DNA from 4 places in the Kocuria sp. UBA5001 genome. Region 2 is predicted to be linked to each of the others. Evidence: riboswitches for the same ligand, from Rfam matches in the RefSeq annotation. Region 2 holds a riboswitch; each other region holds the start of a gene.

Region 1 (4,301 bases), on a different contig from region 2:
CAGCAGCGGAACCCAGGCCAGGGACGGTACCGCGCGCAGGGCTCCGACGGTGGGCCCGGCGAGGATCCGCGCCCACGGGGAGAGTCCCACCAGGGCGCCGACGGCGAGGCCCAGGGCGCTGCCGAGCATGAATCCTACGACCACGCGCTGGGTGGAGATCCCCACGTGCACCCACAGGTCACCGCTGCGCAGCAGCTCCCACCCGGCGCCGAGGACGGCCGAGGGCTGCGGGAGCTGCACAGGGGAGTAGAAGCCGTTCGTGGACAGGAGGTGCCACACGAGCAGCAGCAGGACGGGCAGCACCAGTCCGAGCAGGGCGACCGTGAGCCGGGTGCGCGGCACGGAACCTGCCCGTCGACGTCGTGGGGGCAGCGGACCGGAGCCTTCGTGCTCGGCGGCGGGCACCGTGCTCGCGTTCGCGCCGCCGAGGGGTTCGCCGGTCACCTCGTCCAGGGTCGTGCTTCCGGAGGTGGAGTGCGTGCTCATGGGGCGTTCCCTTCGATGGCCCGGGCCGCGGCGTCGGCGTCCGCGCTCTGTGCGTAGTGCTGCTCGACAATCCCCGCGAGGGCGTCGTCCACATCCTGCTGCGAGGGCACGTCCCCCGAGTCGACGAGGATCGGGCCCACCTCCCGCAGCACGGCGAGCTGCTTCTCGCCGGGGACGGGGTCGATGTCCAGGTGGGTGCGGTGCCACACACGGGTGGCGGTGTCGAGGTCGATCTTCGCCGCTTCCGCGAGGACCTCGATCCCCTCGTCACGGTGCCGCGCCGCCCAGGAGCGGGCATAGGCGTAGGTGTTCACCACGTCCTGGGCGCCGGTGGGGTTCAGCCGCAGGAAGACCTCGCGGACGTTGAGGAAGCCGTAGGTGTTGTACTCGAGTTTGCGGTGGAACAGCACGTCGCCGTTCTGCTCGGACGCCGCCATGATCGGGTCCAGCCCGGACCAGGCGTCCACCCGGCCGGAGTCCAGGGCCGTGCGCCCGTCCGCGTGCTGGAGGTTCGTCACGGTGACGTCCTCCGCGCTCATCCCCGCAGCCTTCAGGGACTGCAGCAGGAAGAAGTAGGGGTCCGTCCCCTTGGTGACGGCCACGCTCTTGCCTGCGAGGTCAGCGATGGCGCGCACGGGCGAGGCCGCCGTGCGCACCAGGGCAGACCACTCGGGCTGGGAGAAGAGGCTGATGGTCTTGATCGGGGAGCCGTTGGCCCGTGCCAGCAGCGCGGCCGAGCCGGCGGTGGAGCCGACATCGACCACGCCCGCGCGCAGGGACTCGTTCGCCTTGTTCGACCCGGCCGAGTAGACCCAGGTGACGCTCTGGCCGTGCTCGGCGGCAACCTTCTCGAGCCACCCCTTGGACTTGATGATCAGTGACAGCGGGTTGTACGTGGCGTAGTCCAGGTAGATCTCGTCCGCGGAGCCGCCGGCCACGCCGCGTCCGGGGCCCTCCCCGGCCATGACGCAGCCGCTCAACGGCAGCGCCAGGGGGGAGAGGGCGGCGGCACGCAGCACGCCCCGGCGTGAGACGACGGGCACCCCTCAGCGCTCCACACCGAGCAGGCGCAGCAGGTGGGTGCGCATGGCGGTGAGGCGGGTGTCGTCCCGGGAGCGCGGGCGGGCCTGATCCGGGGCGAGCACCTCCGCCACCGTGGCCGGGCTCGTGGGGGTCTCTCGGGTCAGGACGACCACGCGGTCGGAGAGGACGAGCGCCTCCTCGACGTCGTGCGTGACCATCAGGACCGTTGTCGGATCCGCCCGGTGCACCTGCAGCAGGAGGTCCTGCATGCGGATCCGGGTGAGGGCGTCCAGCGCGCCGAAGGGTTCGTCCAGCAGCAGCACCCGGGGGTTGCGGGCCAGCGCACGGGCCAGCGACGCGCGCTGCGCCATGCCGCCCGAGACCTCTCCGGGGCGGTGGCCCGCGTGGTGGGTCAGCCCCACGAGATCCAGCAGCTCGGCCACCCGGCGTCGGCCAGTGCCGCTCGGGGTTCTCGCGGGCAGGCCGAGTTCCACGTTCTTCGTGATCGTGCGCCAGGGCAGCAGCCGCGGCTCCTGAAAGCCGACGGCGCAGCGCGGGTCGATCCCGGAGACGACGTCGTCGTCGATCCGTACCGCGCCGGACGTGGGGGCGCTGAGGCCGCCCACCGCGCGCAGCAGCGTCGACTTCCCGCAGCCCGAGGGGCCCAGGACGGTGACGATCTCTCCCGGCTCGACCCGGAAGGAGACGTCCGTCAGGACGGGCTGCTCGTACCGACCGTCGCGGGAGGGGAAGGACTTGCCCAGGTTCTCGAACGAGACCGCCGCGGCGTCGAGGGCGGTGTCCGGGCGTGTGAGGACATGACGCAACTCATCAACTCCATCGTTCCTGGCATTAGCACCTTGCCCGCGTGGGGCCGGTTGCTGCGACGTCGACGAGCCAGGTCTCTCAGCCGCTCCGGATGGGAACGCCCTCATTCAACGGTTGCCCGGAGCGGTGATGCAAGTCGGTGTGAGACAGCCCACGGGGATCGGTGGTGCGCGGGGTCACGCGGCGTCACGTGGAGCTTCGCCTGCTGAGGGAGCGTGGTTAGACTCTGGATCGAGACGATCACGAGTTCCGACGTTCAGCCCTGGCTTGTCGGACGGCAACCCTCTCCCGTAGCGGGGTGCCCCAGGTGAGGATCGGGCCGCATGGCACACCGCATGCGGCAAGTACGGCGCCGCACACGCGCGCGCTGGACCCGCAGATGGCCGCCGCGGGCGGTGCACGGGGTGCGGGTTGCGTCAACTTCAAGGAACCGGCACATGAGCAAGCGGATCTCCGTCAACGCATTTGACATGACCTGTGTGGACCACCAGAGCTTTGGCCTGTGGCGGCACCCGCGGTCCCGGGCCACCGAGTACAACACGCTCGAGTACTGGACGAATCTGGCCCGGCTGCTGGAGAAGGGGAAGTTCGACGCACTCTTCCTGGCGGACGTCGTCGGGATCTACGACATCTACCGCAACTCCGCGGCACCGGCCGTGCGGGACGGCGCGCAGGTCCCGGTCAACGACCCGTTCATGCAGGTCTCGGCCATGGCCGCCGTGACGGAGCACCTGGGCTTCGGCGTCACGAGCGCAGTGACCTACGAGCAGCCCTACACCCTCGCCCGGAAGTTCGCCACGCTGGACCACCTCACGCGCGGGCGCGTGGGCTTCAACGTGGTCACCTCCTACCTGCCCTCCGCCGCTGAGAACCAGGGGCTGCCGCGCCAGATCGAGCACGACCAGCGCTACGAGATCGCGGAGGAGTTCCTGGACGTGTGCTACAAGCTCTGGGAGGGCTCGTGGGAGGACGACGCCGTGGTGAAGGACCGCGAATCCGGGGTCTACGCGGACCCCACCAAGGTGCACCCCATCCGGCACGCCGGCGAGCACTTCACGGTTCCCGGGGCCGGGCTGACCGAGCCGTCCCCGCAGCGCACGCCGCTGATCTTCCAGGCGGGTGCATCCTCGCGCGGGCAGGCGTTCGCCGGGCGGCACGCGGAGGCGGTGTTCATCGGCGGCACCCGCCCGGACCTCACCCGGTACATGACGGACAAGATCCGCGAGCAGGCGCAGGCCCAGGGCCGGGACCCGGAGGACGTGAAGATCTACGCGATGCTCTCCGTGGTGGTCGCGGACACGGATGAGGAGGCCGCGGAGAAGTACCGTGACTACCTGCAGTACGTGGACCTGGAGGCGTCCCAGGCGATCATCGGCGGCTGGTCCGGCGTGGACCTCTCCCAGTTCCCGGAGGACGAGGCCCTGAACTACATCAAGACCGACTCCATCCAGTCCTTCCTCACCCCGTTCACCCTCCAGGCGAAGGACAAGCGGTGGACGCGCGAGGAGATCGCCAAGCACTGCGCCCTGGGCGGGATGGGCGCCGTGATCGTGGGCTCTCCGTCCACCGTGGCGGACGAGCTGGAGCGCTGGGTGGACGAGGGCGGCCTGGACGGCATCAACCTGGCCTACCACGTGAGCCCGGGCTCCTTCGAGGACTTCGTGGAGTACGTGGTCCCCGAACTGCAGGCCCGCGGCCGCTACCGCACCGAGTACGAGGGCTCCACCCTGCGCGAGTCCCTCTACGGAGCCGGCCAGGACCGCGTGAAGGACACTCACCCCGCCGCGGCCTACCGGGGCGCGTTCGCGGACGCGTGCTCCGTGGCCACGGCCAGTTCCCGCTGAGCGGCGGCCCGGGACGCAGGGAGGACGACGCCGCACGGCCGGGTTGCCGGGGCACCCCACTCGGGTGGGACAACGGCCCGTTTCCCGCCCGGGGTCCGCGCCGCCGGGGCCCTGTTCCGG
Region 2 (4,301 bases):
CGAGGAAGATGCCGTGGAACCCCGCTGCCTCGATCGTCCTCGCCTCCCGCTCCCAGTGGGTCGGTGAGACGTAGTTGCGGGACTCGTCCTCGGGGTGGCGCCACAGCCCGGGGGACTGGTGGACGGGCACGGGCATCTCGAACGCGTTGAACAGCAGCGGACGGGGCATGGGGGCCTTTCACGGGGACGGGTGATGGTGCGGACGGTCGGGAAGCGGCGGTCCGAGCCGGGCGGAGCGGCGCTCGGGCAGGCGGGCGACGTCGTCGGACCGGGCGCTCAGGAGGGGACCGGGGCGCGGACGGGCACGGGGACTGCCCGGGCGCCGTCGGCCACGGAGTCCCGCGCCATGCGGGCGGTGACCACGGAGACCACGGCGAGGACGCTGAGGTAGCCGCACAGCAGCCACGGCGTTCCCCCACCGCGCGCCACGAGCCACGCGGCGATCATGGGGGTCAGCCCGCCCGAGAGGATCGTGCCCACCTGGTAGCCCAGGGAGACCCCTGAGTAGCGCAGGTGCACGGGGAACTGCTCGGCGAACAGTGCCGCCTGGGGGCCGTAGATGCTGTCGTGCAGCACGGCCAGGCCCACGAGGTACACGAACGGCAGCAGGGCCAGTGGGCCGTGGTCCAGGAAGAGGAAGTAGGGCCACACGAACACGCCGACCAGTGCGGCCGCGATCCCGGAGATCCGGCGGCGGCCCACACGGTCCGAGAGCCATCCCCACAAGGGTCCGCCCACGATCCCCACGGCCGCCGCGATCAGGATGGAGACCATGACCCACTGGCTCTGACCGCGGTGCTGGGTCACGTAGGTGAGCGTGTAGACGGTGAGGACCGAGAAGATCGCCGGCTGGACCATGCGCTGCCCCACGCACACGAGCACACCGCGCGGGTATTCGCGCAGTACCTCGCGCACGGGGGAGACGGCGCGCTTCTCCTCCGCCCTGACCTCGCGGAACTCCTCGGCATCCGTGACACCGGCGCGGATGACCAGCCCGATCACCACGAGCACCGCCGAGAACACGAACGGCACGCGCCAGCCCCACGCCTGGAACTGCTCCGGCGTGGTCACGGCCTGCACCACGGCGAAGAACGCGGTGGACAGCAGCATCCCCGCCGCCGAGCCGACCTGCGTGAACGAGCCGAACAGCCCCCGCAGCCCGGAGGGGGCGTGCTCCACCGACAGCACGGCCGAACCACCCCACTCCATCCCCGCGGAGAGCCCCTGCAGGATCCGGCAGGCCACCAGCAGCACCACCGCGGCCCAGCCGATCCGCCCAAAACCGGGCAGCAGACCGATCGCCGTGGTCGCCAGCCCCATGGTCAGCAAGGACGCCACGAGCAGCGCCTTGCGCCCGATCCGGTCCCCCAGATGGCCCGCGATGATCCCGCCCAGGGGACGGAAGAAGAACGCGATCGCGAAGGTCGCGAACGAGGCGATCACCGCTCCCACGCCCGAGCCCTGCGGGAAGAAGTAGTGGTTGAACACCAGGGCGGCCGCCGCCCCGTAGAGGTAGAAGTCGTACCACTCGATGGTCGTGCCCACGAACGACGCCGCCAGCACCCGCTTCTTCGAGCGCACCGCTGCGCCCGCGGCCCGCAGGCCGCTAGAAGCAGCAGCGGGAGACAGGCCTGGGGCGGTGCCGTGAGGTGTGCTGGGGGTGGCACCGGGGAGCTGCGCCTTGGCAGCGGCGGTGCGCGCGGCGTCGTCGTGCCCGCCACTTGTTGTAACGGTGCCCGCGGGGCGGGGCAGAAGAGTCTCGTCGGTGCGGCCGGGTGCGGCGTGGCCCATGAACAGTCCTTCAGACCGGGGCGTCACGAAGCGCAGGGGAACCGGACGCCGTCCTTGCCCGCACCGGTGTGGTCACGGGCCGAATCATCACCTGGGGCACCCCACGACAGCGTCAGAGGGTTGCCGTCCGGCCAGCCAGGGCTGTTGGGCCGGAACTCGTGATTCCTGTACCACCACACAACCACACCCGCCGCGGGGCGGACAACCCGGAACCCGCCGCACATGACGCCGTGTGGCACGGATCGGGGCACGGTGGGTGCAGCAGGGCTGCAAGGGTCTGGGGCACTGGGCCCCGGGGGCACCGAGGACGCAGGAGAGGTGGGAACGGTGTGCGGCCGGGTGCTGGAGAAGCCGGGTTGCCTCGCTACGCGGCCCTCCGGCGCTCCACCCACCACTCACCCCCCCGCGCCGGCTACGGGCCGCGCGCAGTCGTCAACCGCTCAGTAGGCCACCCCGAAGCGCTCGCGGTGGTGCGCCGGGCGCTCCACCTCGTCGAGGAACGCCTCCCCGAAGTCCGCCCCGGAGATCACCGAACGCCCCGACTCGTCGGTGAGCAGCACCTCGCTGCTCGTGCGGTAGGAACCGGTGTGCTCGCCGGGGTTCCACGCGCCGAACTCTCCGGCGGGGGAGATCACGAACCAGTCGAAGGACTCGGGGGTCTCGGCCAGGTCTGTCATCACGGTCTCGACCTCCACGGAGTCCCGGCGCCACTCAGGGTTGAAGTCCGGGGCGTCGTAGACCTTCGGGCCGCCCTCGCTGACCCGCAGGGAGCCAGCCCCGCCGACCATTCCGAAGCGGATGCCCCGGGCCATGGCCTGCTCCGCAATGCCCTTCTCGACGGCGCGCATCACGCCCTCTCCGGCCAGCGTGCCGCGCGGGGACAGGGCGGTGAGCACCACGTCCGTGCCCTCCAGGGCTGCGGCCACCACGGTGGGGTCGGCGACGTCGCCCGTGCGGTACTCGACGCCCGCCACCGGGTGCTCGGGGGCGTTCCTGCTCCAGGCGGTGACCTGGTGCCCGCGCCGGACACCCGCCGCTGCGATGTTGCTCCCGGCGTATCCCGTGCCGCCCAGGACTGCGATGCGTGTCATTTACTTGCTCCTTCTCCGTGCTCCGGACACCAGGGGCGGTGCCGGTTCACAGGAGAACTTCGCGGGCAGGCGGGGTATTCCGGGTGGAGGGTGCGGTGGGTTGGAGCGCGTCGAGTCGCTTATGCGTGTCGGACGGCCTTGGCACCGTCTTAGGAGTCGAATAAAGTTTCGAATATCCGGGGAGGACGGAACGCCATGACTGTGGTGGAGAGCATGGAGGTTGGGTCCTGGGAGGATCCGTGGGACTCGGTGCCGGTGATCGGCGCGGGGGTCAGGGCGGCGCCCAGCAGGCAGGGGCGTGAGCTCATCCCCGAGGGCACTGCGGCCGAGGTGGTCGTGCGCTGCAACGGTGCCGGTGTGCCCCGGGAGGTGGTCCACCGGGGGGGCGTGCACCACGTGGTGGAGCCGCCCGTGCGGTGGTACGAACGGCGGAAATGGTGGGAATCCGAGGATCGCGTGCCCCGTGAGTCCCGCATCAGCATGGTGGACCGGGAGCTGTGGCAGGTTCAGGCGCTGCGGGGCGGGGCGGCCGTGCCCTGCACCTTCCGGCTCGTGCGCAACCAGGTCTCGGACCAGTGGCAGCTGCTCGGGGTGACCCTTGGGTGAGCGGCCGGTGGAGCGGCCCGGAGGTGCTGCACCAGGACCCGCAGCACTTGACAAGTATTCGAATAAAGATTCGAATACGTCCATGCACTTCCCTCATCTCCACGTGGCCTCCGCCTTCAGCGCCCACTACGGTGTGGCGCGCCCGGAGGAGCTGGCGGCCACCGCAGCGGAGCAGCGGGCGGAGATCCTCGCGTGCACGGACCGGGACGGTCTCTACGGCGCGGTCAAGCACGTCCTGGCGTGCCGGGAGCACGGCCTCTCTCCCGTGCTGGGGGTGGACCTCGCGTTGCTCGGCGCGGGCCGTGCGGGCGTGGCGGGCACCCGCGGCGGGCAGCGACGTCGCCCGCTGCCGCCCCGGGTGCTCGGGCGCGTGGTGGTGCTGGCCACGGGAAACAACGCCGGGGCCGGCTACGCCGCCCTGTGCCGCGTGGTCTCCGCCGCGCACCGCGCCCACGACCGGCACCAGGGCCACCCGATCGGTCTCACCACCGCGCAGCTGGCCCGCCACGTCCACCGGGCCGCGGCGCACGGGAAGCCCGGCCTCGTGGTCCTGGTGGGCCCGGACTCGGACGTCGGCAAGCTGCTCGCCGGGCGCCACTACCAGCCCGCGCGCACCGCCCTGGAACGGTGGCGCCGCGTGCTGCCCCCGGGAACCCTCGTGGTGGAGACCGCCACCCACCTCTCTCCCCAGGGAACGCCCCTGAGCACCGGCCACGCGGTGCGCATGCTCCAGATCGGGCACCGGGCGCAGCTGCCCGTGGTGCTGAGCAACGCGGTGCGCTACGCCCACCCCGGCCAGGCCGTGACCGCGGA
Region 3 (4,301 bases), on a different contig from region 2:
GGTGAGAGGACCGGCTGGGGTGCCGCCGGCATGCCGAGGTTGACCGAGGTCACGAATTTCCTCCAGGGAATTTGGCGTGCGGGGCCCGCGACACGCGCCCCGTGGGAAAGACTTCCCCCATTGTGCCCCACTCGTCCGACACGCGGCAGCCGCGCGTGACCCGCCGAACACCACGACGCCCCGGCAGCGCACAGGCTGCCGGGGCGGCGTCGGGAACTCGCGGGGGCGCCTCAGCGGCGCATGATCCTGCGCGCGAGCCAGTTGCCGAAGAACTGCACCAGCTGGACCAGGATGATGATCACGATCACCGCGGCCCACGTCACCTGGTCGTTGAAGCGCTGGTAGCCCAGGCGCAGGGCGAAGTCACCCAGGCCGCCGGCGCCGATCGCGCCCGCCATCGCGGACATGTCCGTGATGCCGATGACCAGGAACGTGTAGCCCAGGACCAGCGGGCCCAGTGCCTCGGGCAGGATCACCGTGGTGATGATCTTCCAGCGCGAGACGCCCATGGAGCGGGCCGCCTCGATCACGCCGGGATCCACCGTCATGAGGTTCTGCTCCACGATCCGCGCCACCGCGAAGGTGGCCCCGATGGTCATGGCGAAGATCGCGGCGTTGGGGCCCAGCCGGGTCCCCACCACGCTCTCCGTGAGCTTGCCGAGGGCGGCCAGCAGGATGATGAACGGGATCGGGCGCACGAAGTTCACCAGGAGGTTCAGGACGGTGAAGACCGCCCCGTTCTCCATGATGCTTCCTCGCCGGGTCACGTAGAGCCCCATGCCCACGGCCAGGCCGATGAACCCGGCCAGCACGAGGGTCACGGTGACCATGTAGAGCGTGAGCCCCGTGGCGCTCAGCAGCTGCGGTGCCAGTGTGGACCACTCCATCACTCAGCCACCTCCTCAACCTTGGTGACCGCCCGGAGGGCATCGACGGTCCGTTCGACGGCGTCCGGCGGGCCCGTGAGGGACAGCGTGAGCGTCCCGAAGGACCTGGACTGCAGGATGGAGATCCCTCCGAAGGCGATGTTGAAGCGCACGTCCGTGCGTGCTGCGTCCGAGAGCACCTCGCCGATCCGGTTCTGGTCGCGCACATCCACCATGACCAGCCGTCCCGGGTGCTCGCGGCGCAGCTTCTCGACCTCCGCGGCGTTGGGCACCGTGTGCATCACGGAGCCCACGAACTTGCGGGTGGTCTCGGCCTGCGGGTGCGCGAAGACGTCTGCGGTGGTCCCCACCTCGACCACGCGACCGCTGTCCATCACGGCCACGCGGTCTGCGATGGCACGCACCACGTCCATCTCGTGGGTGATGAGCACCACGGTGATCCCCAGTTCGCGGTTCACCCGGCGCAGCAGCGCGAGAACCTCCTGCGTGGTCTCGGGGTCCAGCGCGGAGGTGGACTCGTCCGCGAGCAGCAGCTCGGGGTTGGACGCGAGCGCCCGGGCAATGCCCACGCGCTGCTTCTGCCCGCCCGAGAGCTGCTCCGGGTAGTTGCGGGCCCGCTCGGTGAGCCCCACGAACTCGAGCAGCTCCGTGACACGTGCCCGGCGCTCCTCGGGCTTCCACCCCGCCCGGCGCAGCGGGTACTCGATGTTCCCGGCCACGGTGCGCGAGGTGAACAGGTTGAACTGCTGGAAGATCATCCCGATGTTGTGGCGCACGGAGGCGAGCTGGGTCTCCGACCGGCCGCTGACCTGCTGGCCACCGACCTCCAGGGTGCCGGACGTGGTGGTCTCCAAACCGTTGATCAGCCGCACCAGGGTGGACTTTCCCGCGCCCGAGTAGCCGATCACGGCGAAGATCTCCCCGCGCTTGACGTCCAGGGTCACACCGTCCACGGCGGTGACCTCACGGGGGCGTCGCTTGGGCCCGGTGGTGAAGACCTTGCTGACGTCGCGGAAGCTGACCAGGGTGTCCCCGGCGGCGGGGGCTGCACTCACTTGGTCTGGTCCTTCAGGTCCTGGGAGTAGCGCGTGAGGAGGTCCTTGAGCTCCTGCTGGTCCACCTTGGTGGGGACCGCGGTGCCCTTGGTCTCCTTCTTCTCGGCCTCCTGGACCTTGTCGTCGTAGTAGAACCCGGCGACCTTCTTCAGGGTCTCGTCGTCCGCGTTGGCCTCGGTGGACGCGAAGATGTTGTCGTACACCTTGGCGCTGTCCGCCGTGGGGTCGTCCTGGGCCAGCGCGGACTTGGGCTCGAGATTGGCACGGTCGAGGAAGTCGTTGTTCACCACGGAGGCGGCCACGGAGTCCATCGAGAGCACGGTCTGCTCCGCAGAGACCGGGCGCACCTTGATCTTGGACTTGTCCGTATCCACGTCCTGCTCGGTGGGGGCGATCGTGTCCTTCGTGAAGCTCACCAGACCCTGCTGCTTGAGCAGGTTCAGCGAGCGGGAGAGGTTGATCGAGTCGTTGGGAACCGCGATCTCGTCCCCCTGCTTGAAGTCGTCAACGGACTTCAGCGTCTTGGAGTACAGCCCCAGCGGGAAGATGGAGGTGGAGCCCACCGGGGTGATGGTGTCCCCGGAGTTGTTGTTGTAGTCCGCGAGGTACGCGATGTGCTGGAACCAGTTCATGTCGATGTCGCCGCTCTTCAGCGCGGGGTTCGGCTGGCTGTAGTCGCTGAAGTCCACGAACTCCACGGTGACGTCGTTCTCGGCGGCCACTTCCTTGAGGGCGTCCTGCACCGGCGTGGCCCCCACGATGCCGATGGTGATCTTGCCGTCCGCGGCCGGGTCCGTGTTGTCGGACCCGCCACCGCACGCGGTCAGGGTGAGGCCCAGGGTGGTGGCCAGAACGAGGGGAATCAGACGCTTGGTTCGCATGATCGTGCCTTTCCAGGGTCGGGAGTGGTTGCGCCGCGCAAACGGTCCCGCACTGGACGGAGGGTGCAGATCAGGCATGTGCCATTTCAGAGAAAAACCGCACTTGCCGTGATCGCATCGAATCGCGGCCGGATGGTCATCTGGGGCACCCCGCTACGGGAGAGGGTTGCCGTCCGGCCAGCCAGAGCTACGCGCCGGATCTCGTCATCCGCACAGAATCGTAGCACGCGACGTGTGACGAACCGTGACGCCCCGGGACCTCAACGGCGCCCCGCAATGCGCTCGTCCGCGACACGGCGGGCCCACTGCTCGGCGGCCAGGACGTCCTCGAGACCCGGCTGCGCGACGACGTCGTGCTCCCCCAGCACCCACTCGACCACGTCCACGATCTCCGTGAAACCCAGCTGCGAGCGGTGGAAGGCGTGGACGGCCTGCTCGTTGGCCGCGTTGAACACCGCCGGTGCCGTGCCGCCGGTGGTTCCCGCGCTCTTCATGAGCTCCACGGCGGGGAACGCCACCGGGTCCAGCGGCTCGAAGGTCCACTCGGCCGCCCGCGTCCAGTCGCACGCGGCGGCCGCGCCCGGCACACGGTGGGGCCAGCCGAGGCCGAGCGCGATGGGAAGGCGCATGTCCGGCGGCGAGACCTGCGCGAGGGTGGAGCCGTCCACGAACTGGACCATGGAGTGCACCACGGACTGCGGGTGGACGGTGACGTCGATCCGCTCCAGCGGCACGTCAAAGAGCAGGCTCGCCTCCAGCACCTCCAGGGCCTTGTTCACCATGGTCGCGGAGTTGGTGGTCACCATCACGCCCATGTCCCACGTGGGGTGGCGCAGCGCCTGCTCGGGGGTCACCTCCGCCAGCTGCGCGCGCGTCATCCCGCGGAACGGACCGCCGGAGGCCGTCAGCACCAGGCGGTCCACCTCCGCGGCCGTGCCGGAGCGCAGCGCCTGGGCGATCGCGGAGTGTTCCGAGTCCACCGGGATCAGGGCGTCCTCGAGTCCTGTGGCCGCGGCTGCGCGTTTCACGAGCGGGCCGCCGGCGATCAGCGACTCCTTGTTGGCCAGCGCCACCCGCCGACCCGCCCCGAGGGCGGCGAGCGTGGGAGCGAGTCCGATGCTGCCGGTGATCCCGTTGAGCACGAGGTCCGCGCCCTCCCACGCCGCGATCCGCTCCGCGGCGTCCGAGCCGTGCAGGATCTCGGGCACGGGCGACGACGACGCGCGGGCGGCGGCCGTGAGCGCCTCGCGCAGGCGGGCGGCGTCGTCCGCGGAACCGCTCGTACCCACGGCCCGCACCCGGAAGGCGACGGCCTGGCGGGCCAGCAGATCCAGGTTGGACCTGCCTGCAGCGAGGGCGACGACTTCGAACGGCGAGTGACCTACACCCTCCCCCGGCCTGCGCAGCCCGGCGGCCTCCGCGACGACGTCCAGGGCCTGCGTGCCGATGGAGCCCGTGGACCCCAGGATCACCAGGCG
Region 4 (4,301 bases), on a different contig from region 2:
CCAACCCCAGGACTCGAACTGCTGGGGCGTCAGCCCCGTGCTCAGGCCGAACATGAACAGGGTGGCCATGAGCATGCCGATCGGCACGCCGATCTGCGGGTACGCGCCGAAGAGTCCGCGCTTGTTCACGGGGGCGTGCTCCACGGACATCAGGGCCGCGCCGCCCCACTCACCGCCGGCGGAGAAGCCCTGCAGGATGCGCAGCAGGATCAGCAGAATGGGTGCCGCCATGCCGATCTGGCTGTACGTGGGCAGCAGGCCGATCAGCGTGGTGGCCGCGCCCATGCCGAACAGGGTCATCACGAGCGTGACCTTGCGCCCGAAGCGGTCGCCGATGTGCCCCGCCACGATCGCGCCCAGCGGGCGGAAGAGGAAGCTGATGCCCAGGGTCGCCCACGAGATGATCTGACCGAACTGGGGGTTCTCGGCGGTGAGCGGGTTGAAGAAGTGCGCGGCCAGGATGAACGCGGCGGCCTGGGCATAGATGAAGAAGTCGTACCACTCGATGGTGGTGCCCACGAGCGTGCCCGCGAGGACCTTGCGCTCCTCGCGGCTCATGGTGTGGCCCTGCGCGGGCGCTGTGGTGGTTGATGCCATGGTGGATCTCCAGAATCTTCGGACCGGCGTCCGCGGTGCCAGAGGCAGGGGCCTGAATGCAATAACCGACCGATTGGTCTTGAAACGGCAGTGTACGCATGCGTGTGAGCCCGGTCACGCATGTCGTGTATAAAATCGTATATGTTACGGCGTCGTCGCGAGGCTTCCCTGGCGGCACGTCACCTCCGCGCACCGGCACGGCCACGCCCGCGACGTCCCGGCAGGGCGGGGTCACCATGCACCGCGGGCCCGGCACTCCGTGGAGGTGTCGGGCCCGCGTGACGGCGCGCGCGGCGTCGTCGTCGGTGCTGGAAGAGGCGGAAGGGCTCAGAAGAGGCGCTGCGAGGCGATCCGCGCGCCCTCCACGAGCGACCCGAGCTTCGCGAGCGCGATCTGCGGGTGCAAGCGCCCGCCCAGCCCGCAGTCCGTGGAGGCGATGACGTTCTCGCGGCCCACCACCGAGGCGTACTGCTCGATGCGCTGCGCCACCAGCTCCGGGTGCTCCACGCCGTTGGTCGAGTGGGAGACCATGCCGGGGTAGACCACCTTGCCCTCGGGCAGCTTGTGCTCCTCCCAGACCTTCCACTCGTGGCCGTGGCGGGGACTGGACGCCTCGAAGCTGTAGCCCTGCGCGTTGATGGTGAGCATGAGGTCCACGAGGTACTTCAGCTCCAGGTCCGTGGTGTGCGGGCCGTGCCACGAGCCCCAGCAAAGGTGGAAGCGGATCTGCTCCTGCGGCAGGTCGCGCAGGGCGTGGTTCAGGGCCTCCACGCGCAGCCGGGTGAAGTCCAGGTAGTCCTCCACCGTGGGCTCCGGGTTGATCTGGTCCCAGGACTCGGCGATCGAGGGGTCGTCGATCTGCACGGTCAGCCCGGCGTCCACGATGGCCTTGTACTCCTCGCGCATCACGTCCGCGCAGGCGTAGACCAGTTCCTCGTCCGTGGCGTAGTACTCGTTCTTCACGCGGGCGCAGGAGCCGGGGGACAGTGCGGCGACGAAGCCCTGCGTGGCCCCGTTCAGTGCCATCGCGTCCTTCACGCGGCGGATGTCGCCGGCCACCGCCTCCTGACCCGTGTAGGTCAGCGGGCCCGTGATCTTGGGCTGCGAGACCGTGTTGCGGTGCGCCAGCACGCCCGCCGTGGGGTCCTCGTAGGCGTCCCGGAAGCGCTCGCGGTCGCGGCGGTCGGGGAAGCTCGTGAGCACGATGTGCCCCGGGCTGGAGCGGTGCTTCTCCGCGTCGTTCCAGCGGTCCTCGTCCGTGGGGGTCAGCCCGCCCAGGCGGTGGAACGAGTAGTTCCACCAGGCCCCGTAGTCCACGGCGCCGGACGTGGTGTGGCCGTACTCGCCGTCGTTGACGATGTCGATGCCGATCTCGCGCTGGGTGCGCACGATCTCCTTGACCCCCTCGTCGAGCGCCTCGCCCAGCTGGGGGAGGTCGATCTCGCCCGCCTGGAAACGGTTGTTGGCCTCCAGCAGCTCGGGCGTGCGGGGCAGCGAGCCCACGTGGGTGGTCTGGATGCGGTCGGTGTTGTGGGGCATGGGGTGGTGCGTCCTTTCCATCGGTTCTGGCATTAGCACCGGGGGTGATCCGGTTGCTGCGGCTTCGACGAGCCAGATCTCTCGGCCGCTCTGGATGGTTGCCCCTCCATCCAACAGCACGCGGAGGTGGGCGGGCGAATCATGGCGGGCCTGTGGCGCACTCTCGGCGGACGACGACGTCGCCCGGGCCGTGTGCGAGCCTCGTGCGGGGCGGGCTACGACGTCGCTCGGCCCGTGCGCAGTGCCGTGCTGAGCCTGTGTGCCTGGTCCAGCAGCGCGGTGCCCAGCTGCTGCTGCCGCGGCGGGCGGAAGCGGGACTCGATCCCCGTGAGGGACAGCGCGTAGCGGGGCTGGCCGGAGGCGTCGAAGACCGCGGCGGCCATGCCCCACGAGCCCTCCACGATCCGCCCCGGGTTCAGGGACCAGCCGTGCTCGCGGACCTGGGCCACGAGACCGCGGACGTGGGCGTCGTCGTGCTGGGGGCCGAGCTCACTGCGGCGCTCGCGGGTGGCGGCGAGCGCGCCCTCCAGCTGCTCGTCCGGGAGGTGGCCGAGGATGGCCAGCCCCGCGGAGGCGACGCCCAGGGGCAGTCGCAGGCCCTCGTGCAGGACGTGCGAGCGGACGGGGAACGAGCCCTCGGCGCGTTCGAGGCAGATCACCTCGTCCCCGCGGCGGGCGGAGAAGAACGCGGACTCGCCGGTGGCCTCGGCGAGGCGCCGCAGGTGCGGGGTGGCGAGGTCCTGCGCCGGGTAGCGCTGAGCGGTCACCGCCCCCAGGATGGTCAGCTCGAAGCCGAGCGCCCAGCGACCGGTGTCGTCCCGGTCGAGCAGTCCCTCGTGGGCCAGTGCGGTGAGCAGGCGGTGGGCGGTGGGGCGGGTGAGCCCCGTGCTGCGGGCGACCTCGGCGGTGCCAGCGGTTCCCGCGGCGGCCACGGCCTGCAGCACCGCGGCGACCCGTCCGACCACCTGGGTGCCCGACGTCGCTGCGGCCCGCGACGTCGTCGCCCGCGCCCGTTCCGCGCCGCCCGGCTGCTCCGCCGCTCTCGCCATCGCCGTCTCCTCTGCCCGCCAGGCCCCGCTTGTCCACGATGTGGACGATCAACCGCCAGTTTTCCAGAATGTGGCTCGTTCCGCGACGCACCACGGATTTCTTTGACCAGGATGTGAACCCTTCCTAGGGTGAGAGGCAGATCACACGGAACAATCCGGAAAGGGCGGCCATGTCCAAACTCAGGGACGACGTCACCGGCCTGCTGGCCGAGACGCTGCGGGACGGCATGACCCTCGCGGTGGGAGGGTTCGGTCTCTCCGGCATCCCGCGGGACCTCATCGAGGCGGTGCGGGACAGCGGCGTCAAAGACCTCACCGTGGTCTCCAACAACATGGGCGTGGACGGCAAGGGACTCGGGCTGCTGCTCGAGAACCGCCAGGTCTCCACGGTGCTCGCCTCCTACGTGGGGGAGAACAGGGAGTTCGCGCGCCAGTTCCTGGAGGGCGAGCTGGAGGTGGAGTTCACTCCGCAGGGCACCCTCGCGGAGCGGCTGCGCGCCGGTGGGGCAGGGATCCCCGCGTTCTACACGGCCACCGGGGTGGGCACCCCCGTGGCCGAGGGCAAGCCCACCGCCGAGTTCGACGGGCGCACCTACGTCCAGGAGCGCGGGATCGTGGCGGACGTGGCGCTCGTGCACGCCTGGCGCGGGGACACGGACGGCAACCTGGTCTACCGGCGCACCTCCCGCAACTTCAACCCGGTGTGCGCGGCCTCCGGGAAGGTCACGTTCGCGGAGGTCGAGGAGGTGCTGGCTCCCGGCGAGCTGGACCCGGACCACATCGTGACCCCCGGCGTGTACGTGCAGCACGTGGTGCGGTACTCCGGGGTGCCCAAGGAGATCGAGCAGCGCACCACGCGGCCGAGGCCCGAGGGCGACGTCGTGCGCGCGGCAGAGGACCGGCGCTCGCCGGAGAGCGGCGCGGAAGAACGGCCCACCGCGGGCCGCCGCACGGAAGGGGACGCGGCATGAGCTGGACGCGCGACGAGATGGCGGCCATCGCGGCGTCGGAACTGGCCGACGGCGACTACGTGAACCTGGGCATCGGCATCCCCACCCTGGTGGCGAACAACCTGCCGCCCGGGGTGAGCGTGGTGCTGCAGTCCGAGAACGGCGT

The links. A riboswitch is a leader RNA that binds a small molecule or an ion and turns the genes downstream of it on or off. The one in region 2 is predicted to bind S-adenosylmethionine.
Region 1: another riboswitch for S-adenosylmethionine. It lies ahead of B3G12_RS08945 (ABC transporter ATP-binding protein); the one in region 2 lies ahead of B3G12_RS12360 (MFS transporter).
Region 3: another riboswitch for S-adenosylmethionine. It lies ahead of B3G12_RS00300 (MetQ/NlpA family ABC transporter substrate-binding protein); the one in region 2 lies ahead of B3G12_RS12360 (MFS transporter).
Region 4: another riboswitch for S-adenosylmethionine. It lies ahead of B3G12_RS08820 (cobalamin-independent methionine synthase II family protein); the one in region 2 lies ahead of B3G12_RS12360 (MFS transporter).

The regions. Positions count from the first base shown of each region.
Region 1 is NZ_DGYR01000013.1:229,862-234,162, forward strand. It holds gene B3G12_RS08935 (ABC transporter permease) at 1-486, opposite strand, end outside; gene B3G12_RS08940 (aliphatic sulfonate ABC transporter substrate-binding protein) at 483-1,529, opposite strand; gene B3G12_RS08945 (ABC transporter ATP-binding protein) at 1,533-2,336, opposite strand; SAM riboswitch class I at 2,344-2,435, opposite strand; SAM riboswitch class IV at 2,576-2,690, shown strand; gene B3G12_RS08950 (LLM class flavin-dependent oxidoreductase) at 2,775-4,181, shown strand.
Region 2 is NZ_DGYR01000021.1:246,577-250,877, forward strand. It holds gene B3G12_RS12355 (NtaA/DmoA family FMN-dependent monooxygenase) at 1-169, opposite strand, end outside; gene B3G12_RS12360 (MFS transporter) at 277-1,791, opposite strand; SAM riboswitch class IV at 1,837-1,955, opposite strand; gene B3G12_RS12365 (NAD(P)-dependent oxidoreductase) at 2,232-2,882, opposite strand; gene B3G12_RS12370 (hypothetical protein) at 3,078-3,488, shown strand; partial or broken gene B3G12_RS12375 (DNA polymerase III subunit alpha) at 3,571-4,301, shown strand, end outside.
Region 3 is NZ_DGYR01000001.1:58,824-63,124, forward strand. It holds gene ispG (flavodoxin-dependent (E)-4-hydroxy-3-methylbut-2-enyl-diphosphate synthase) at 1-53, opposite strand, end outside; gene B3G12_RS00290 (methionine ABC transporter permease) at 231-887, opposite strand; gene B3G12_RS00295 (methionine ABC transporter ATP-binding protein) at 887-1,942, opposite strand; gene B3G12_RS00300 (MetQ/NlpA family ABC transporter substrate-binding protein) at 1,939-2,823, opposite strand; SAM riboswitch class IV at 2,918-3,032, opposite strand; gene dxr (1-deoxy-D-xylulose-5-phosphate reductoisomerase) at 3,084-4,301, opposite strand, start outside.
Region 4 is NZ_DGYR01000013.1:198,776-203,076, forward strand. It holds gene B3G12_RS08815 (MFS transporter) at 1-597, opposite strand, end outside; gene B3G12_RS08820 (cobalamin-independent methionine synthase II family protein) at 925-2,136, opposite strand; SAM riboswitch class I at 2,151-2,237, opposite strand; gene B3G12_RS08825 (IclR family transcriptional regulator) at 2,352-3,185, opposite strand; gene B3G12_RS08830 (CoA transferase subunit A) at 3,356-4,156, shown strand; gene B3G12_RS08835 (CoA transferase subunit B) at 4,153-4,301, shown strand, end outside.